2 linked regions of the Aliidongia dinghuensis genome follow. The protein of the gene in region 1 binds, or shares a complex with, the protein of each later gene. Links are inferred from orthologs where the notes say so. Each region holds a gene or a part of one and is shown on either strand. Other genes may lie near its edges.

Region 1 (2,911 bases):
CAGCAAGAGGCCGAGCGGCAGCATCCACAGCCCGAGCACCGGCAGAATGCTGAGCAGGCCGCCGACGACCAGCGCCACGCCGGCCGGCAGCCGGGCCCAGCGCGAGCCGGGCCGGCGCAGCCAATGCAACGGACGGCTGAGGCGATCCGGCAGACGGTCGATCATCAGATCAATCCGCCGGTCGACTGCTGGGTCGGGCGAAGGCGTCACGCGTCGAGTCCCGCCACATGCGCCGCCCGCGGGCCGAGCGCCACGCGGATGAGCCGCAGGATCTGCAGCTCCCGGTGGTGCAGGTGATCGTCCGACACCGCGATCAGCTCAGCGAGCTCGCGCACGAGCCGCGCCGGCGCCCGGCCGGCCAAGGCTTCGAGGCTGGCGACCGCGGCCGCGACGCCCATCGGCTCGCCGAGCTGGCGCAGCCGGCCCTCGAAGATGTCCATGACCTCGGCCTCGGCGAAGGCAGCGAGCAGCCCGTGCTGCTTCAGGAAATCGAGGAATTGGCGACGCTCGGCCGGCTCGACCCAGCCGTCAGCGCGGGCAACCAGCGCCGCAGCGGTGACAAGCGCGTCCAGCAGCTCTTCCTCGCGATAATCCTGATGCGCCCGGCTCAGGTCCGACGGGCTGCGGTCACGATGCGTCGACATCAAGGGGGAACTCCTCTCGTTGGGGACGCCCCTTGCTCCGGCGCATCGCGAACGCCCCGGACCAGTCGATTCGAGAGAGAGGAGTGCTGGGTTTGGATCCTCGGGCCCACGACATCGACCGGTCTCGCGCGCCCAAAGCGCCGGAGACTCGGGGGTGATCCGACATCGCGAGGTTGGCCGACAACCGAAGTCGGCGTCCTCGCCAGAGGGGCCCGGATCAATTCTTGACGCTCGTCACGTGGGCCCGCGCCCGGCGCCCGTCAAGACCCTGAAACGAAAGAGGCCCCGTTGCCGGGGCCTCTTTGCAGATCTACGCCATGGGCGCTCAGACGCGCATCGGCATCAGCACGTAGAGCGCCGAATGGTCGCGCGCATCGCGCAGGATGGTGGGCGACGCCGCGTCCGCCATCACGAACTGCGCATCCTCGCCCTCGATCTGCTGGGCGATGTCCAGAAGATAGCGCGAGTTGAAACCGATCTCGATCGGCGAGTGCTGATAGCCGACCTCGATCTCTTCCGACGCCGTGCCGTTCTCGGGGCTGGTCGCCGACAGCACGAGGCTGCCCTGGTCGAGCGCCAGCTTCACCGCCCGGCTCTTCTCGGTCGAGATGGTCGAGACGCGGTCGACCGCCTCGGCGAACAGCTTGGTCGCGACGTCGAGGATCTTGTCGTTGCCGGCCGGGATGACCCGGTCATAGTCCGGGAACGTGCCGTCGATCAGCTTCGAGGTCAAAACACCGTCGCCGAAATCGAAGCGGATCTTGGTCTCGGAGAGTTCGATGCGCACCGCCTGGTCGGTCTCGTCCAGGAGCTTGCGCAACTCCTGCACCGTCTTGCGCGGCACGATCACGCCCGGCATGCCCTTCGCCCCCTCGGGCAACGGCACGTCGACGCGCGCCAGGCGATGGCCGTCGGTCGCGACCGCGCGCAGCACGTCGACCTCGGCACTCTGCGCCGCGTGCAGGTAGATGCCGTTCAGGTAGTAGCGCGTTTCCTCGGTCGAGATCGCGAAACGCGTCCGGTCGATCAGGCCCTTAAGATCGTTCGCCGCGAGCAGGAACTCATGCGCGAGCGGGCCACCGGACATGACCGGGTAGTCTTCCGCCGGCAGGCAGGCGAGCGTGAAGGTCGAGCGCCCGGAGCGGAGCGTCAAGGCGCCGCGGTCGCCGCTCGCGTCGAGCTCGACCTGGGCACCGTCCTTGAGCTTGCGCACGATGTCGTAGAGCGTGTGCGCCGGGGCCGTAGTCTTGCCCTCGCGCGCGACCTGGGCCGGCACGACCTCGACCACCTCGAGGTCCATGTCGGTCGCCGAGAGACTGAGGCGCCCGCTTTCCGCGCGCAGCAGCACGTTCGACAGGATGGGAATGGTATTCCGGCGCTCGACGACGCTCTGGACGTGGCCGAGGGCGCGCAGCAGCGCCGCGCGTTCAATCGTGATCTTCATGGTGTCTGGAATCGTACCAAGGGGCGCCCATTAGCCGAGGTTACTACAGACGGACCAGAAAGCGGACCGACCCGTCGGTATCGGCCCTTGCGGCCGTTCCCCACGGACGGTTCGTATAACATAGTTTTTGCGGCCGGCGCATGCGGATTGCATGCGGGCGGCCCCGGGTTTGCCGTGATCGCGGCCGGTGATGAGCGCTTGGGACACAGCATGGTTGCGGTCCGCGATGTGGTCCCGGGGGTGAAGGTTGATAATATGCCTGTCATCGAGTGCGGCTTAACGTCCGACTCGGGACGATCCTCCACCGGGAAATTCGCGGGATCAGCGCCATGACCACACGACCGACGGTATTCATCGATGGCGAAGCGGGCACGACGGGACTCGAGATCCATCGACGCCTGGCCGGCCGCACCGATATCGAGATCGTCAGCCTGCCGGCAGACTCGCGCAAGGATCCGGCCGCACGCCGCCGGGTGCTGAACGAGGTCGACCTCGCGATCCTGTGTCTGCCCGACGACGCCTCGCGCGAGGCGGCTGCCATGGCCGAGGGCGGCCCGACCCGCCTGCTCGATGCGTCCACCGCGTTCCGCACCCATCCGGACTGGGTCTATGGTTTCGCCGAGCTGGCACCCGGCCATGCCGAGCGCATCGCGGCTGCGAAGCGCGTTTCCAATCCCGGCTGCTATCCGACCGGGGGCATCGCGCTGCTGCGCCCGCTCGTCGAGGCCCAAGTGCTGGGCGACGATTATCCGGTCTCGGTCCATGCCACCTCGGGCTATTCCGGCGGCGGCAAGAAACTGATCGAATCCTACGAGAGCAATCC
Region 2 (3,036 bases), on another replicon or contig:
CGTCCTCGACGACGCAGACAAGCCCGCCGTCCCGGCTCTCGTCCGTGCAGATCGGGCAGGGGTCGGTGGTGTCGAGGTTGCCGCAGATGCGGCAGGTGTGGATGGCTTGGGCCACTTCGCCGATCGCGGACCCGAGCGGCAGCATGTAGGCCTCGCGCCGCTTCAGCATGTAGAGCACGGCGCGCCGGGCCGAGCGCGGCCCCAGCCCCGGCAGCTTGGCCAGGAGCTGGATCAGCCGGTCAATCTCGGCGCCGGACAAGAGGGCCTCTTAGAACGGCAGCTTCATGCCCGGCGGCAGCTGCAGGCCGCCGGTCAGCTTCTGCATCTCGGCCGCGGCATGGGCCTCGACCTTCTGCTTGGCGTCGTTGAACGCGGCCAGCAACAGGTCTTCCAGCACCTCGACCTCTTCCGGGTCGACGAGCGCCTTGTCGATCGAGATCTTCCGGACATCGTTCTTGCCGCTCAGCACGACCTTGACCGTGCCGCCGCCTGCCTGGCCGGTCATCTCGACCTTCTCCAGCTCGGCCTGCATCTCCTGCATGCGCGTCTGGAACTGCTGGGCCTGCTTCATCATGTTGCCGAGATTCTTCATCTCAAGCGTCTCCATCTTCGTCGTCGGGGTCGAGAATCGGGGCCATGAACGGCCCCGGGTCATCTTCTTCATAAAGGCCTGCGGCCGGCACGTCGCCGAGTGCCGGATCACCGATGGCCGCTTCGTCGAACGGGGCGATCGCGTCCGGCTCCGGCGCCAGCGGCAATTCCGCCGGCAGTGCCGACGCGGGCTCCGGTTCCGGCTCCGGCACGAGATCGATGATCTTGTCGATGGTGAGGCCGGGAAAGGCCAGCAGCAAGGCCTTCATCACCGGCGTGGTGCTGACCTCCGCCCGGCGCTTGGCCTCGCGCGCCTGGATCTGCTCCTTGAGCGTCGGCTGGCCCGGCTCGCGGCTGACCATGATCATCCAGCGTTGACCGGTCACCTCGTTCAGGAACTGGCCCATGCGGGTGACGAGATCACGCGGCGCCTCTGGCGCAGGCCTGAGCTCGATATGACCGACCTGGAAGCGCACCAGATGCACCATCGCGGCGATCTGGTTGTAGAGGATCGCCTCGCGCCGGACGGCGATCAGCTCCATGACCTCCTGGAAGCTCGCGGGCTGCGGCATAACCTCGGCTGCGGCGGTCTCGGCATGCGCGGCAGCAGCCGGCTCGGCCTGGCGCACGGCCATGGCCTGGCCGCCCTGGCCCGCGCCGCCCATGATCGCGCCACCCATGATCGCGACCGGCCGGGGCGGCGCCTCGGCGCGCGGGCCGTTGCGCTCGCCGTTGGGCGCGCTGCCGTTATTCATACCGGGGCCGCCAGCGTTCTGCAGCGCCTTGATGAGCTCGGCCGGCGGCGGCAGGTCGGTGACATAGACCAGCCGGATCAGCACCATCTCGGCCGCCTTGAGCGGTGCCGGCGCCGTCTGCACCTCGGGCAAGCCTTTCAAGAGCATCTGCCAGGTGCGGGCGAGGGCGGCGAGGCCGAGCCGGCCGGCGAGCGCCCGGCCGCGCTCCAGGTCCTGGCCATCGGCGAGCGGCCGGTTCGACCCGCCGGCCTCGGGCCGCTCGAGCTTGAGCCGCGTGACGAAATGGGTGACGTCCAGCAGGTCCTGCAGCACCATCGCCGGATCGGTGCCGCCGTTGTAGAGCGTCTCGAGCCCCGCGAGCGCTGCCGGCGCGTCGCCGGCCATGACGTTCTCGAACAGGTCGAATGTCAGGCCGCGATCGGCGACGCCCAGCATGTCGCGCACCGCCGCCTCGGTAATGAGGCCGCCGAATCCCAAGGCGATCGCCTGGTCGAGAATCGAAAGCCCGTCGCGCACCGAGCCGTCGGCGGCGCGTGCGACCAGCGTCAAGGCACCGGGCTCGATCTCGACCTTCTCCTTGACGGCGATCTCGCCGTAATAGGCGGCCAAGGTCTCGAGGGGGATGCGCGGCAGCGTGTAGCGCTGGCAGCGCGACAGCACCGTCACCGGCACCTTGTTGATCTCGGTCGTGGCGAACACGAACTTGATGTCGGGCGGCGGCTCCTCGAGCGTCTTCAGCAGCGCATTGAACGCCGCCTTCGACAGCATGTGCACTTCGTCGATGATGTAGATCTTGTAGCGCGCCGAGACCGGCCGGTAGCGCACGCCCTCGATCAGCTCGCGGATGTCGTCGACGCCGGTGCGGGACGCCGCGTCCATCTCGATCACGTCCGGATGGCGATCCTCGGCGATGGCCCGGCAGGCGTCGCATTGCCCGCACGGCTGCATGGTCGGGCCGCCGGTGCCGTCGGGCCCGACGCAGTTCAAGGCACGCGCGATGATGCGGGCCGTCGTCGTCTTGCCGACGCCGCGCACGCCGGTCAGCATGAAGGCATGTGCGATGCGGCCGCTGTCTAACGCATTCGTGAGCGTGCGCACGAGCGTGTCGTGGCCGATCAGCTGGTCGAAGCTCGACGGCCGGTATTTGCGGGCGAGGACCCGATATTCGACTTGATCGCTCATGGGACGGGACGAGGCGCCGGCAACAATGCCGTGCTGGCAGGACGATCGGTCACGGTCGACACTGTCAAGAAGGAGGCCCGCCGCCAGAAGTCGCTTGGGAGAGGGGTGGAAGACCGGCGACGACCCAAGTCGGAAACTCGTTGCGGCTGCTTCCTTCCGGACCTGACCGGGTTGGCGAGGGACCTGCCCACCGCCAGCCTTCCGAGGCCATATATCGGCTGTCCTGCGCCGAGGTGCAAGCAGGATCGTCCGACGACATGGATGGGCTGCGGGAAAAGACCGCCCCGGCGTACCGCTGCGGCGGCCCTTCGCCTTGCCGCCTGCGCCGGGGCATGCCATGGTCTCGCCCCATGAGACGACCGAATTTCTATGCAGCGGGTGGGCTCGACCGGGTCGGGCCCTTGCGCAAGAACCCCGACTGGATCAAAGCACGGCTGACGTCCGAGACGAGCCGTTTCGTGCCGGTATGGCGCGCGCAGCATCTGGTGCGCGACACCGGCAGCGGTCC

The links. The genes of interacting proteins can lie anywhere in the genome.
Region 2: the proteins of dnaN (region 1) and IEY58_RS06320 are in contact, whole or in part, in a cryo-EM structure (PDB 8GIZ), measured with the Escherichia coli proteins. The link is inferred for Aliidongia dinghuensis from one-to-one orthologs.

The regions. Positions count from the first base shown.
Region 1 is NZ_BMJQ01000015.1:94,216-97,126, forward strand. What follows is about bases 30-2,868. They hold dnaN (DNA polymerase III subunit beta), read right to left. Parts: upstream 2,089-2,868; coding sequence 970-2,088; downstream 30-969. Other genes in these bases: IEY58_RS25215 (hypothetical protein), read right to left, coding at 30-165; IEY58_RS25220 (TerB family tellurite resistance protein), read right to left, coding at 207-644; argC (N-acetyl-gamma-glutamyl-phosphate reductase), read left to right, coding at 2,418-2,868. In the rest of the region: more of IEY58_RS25215, read right to left, coding at 1-29; more of argC, read left to right, coding at 2,869-2,911. UniProt on the Escherichia coli protein: Confers DNA tethering and processivity to DNA polymerases and other proteins. Acts as a clamp, forming a ring around DNA (a reaction catalyzed by the clamp-loading complex) which diffuses in an ATP-independent manner freely and bidirectionally along dsDNA.
Region 2 is NZ_BMJQ01000003.1:73,642-76,677, reverse strand. The notes cover bases 62-3,025. They hold IEY58_RS06320 (DNA polymerase III subunit gamma/tau), read right to left. Parts: upstream 2,529-3,025; coding sequence 594-2,528; downstream 62-593. Other genes in these bases: nudC (NAD(+) diphosphatase), read left to right, coding at 2,879-3,025; IEY58_RS06325 (YbaB/EbfC family nucleoid-associated protein), read right to left, coding at 269-592; recR (recombination mediator RecR), read right to left, coding at 62-259. In the rest of the region: more of recR, read right to left, coding at 1-61; more of nudC, read left to right, coding at 3,026-3,036. UniProt on the Escherichia coli protein: Part of the beta sliding clamp loading complex, which hydrolyzes ATP to load the beta clamp onto primed DNA to form the DNA replication pre-initiation complex.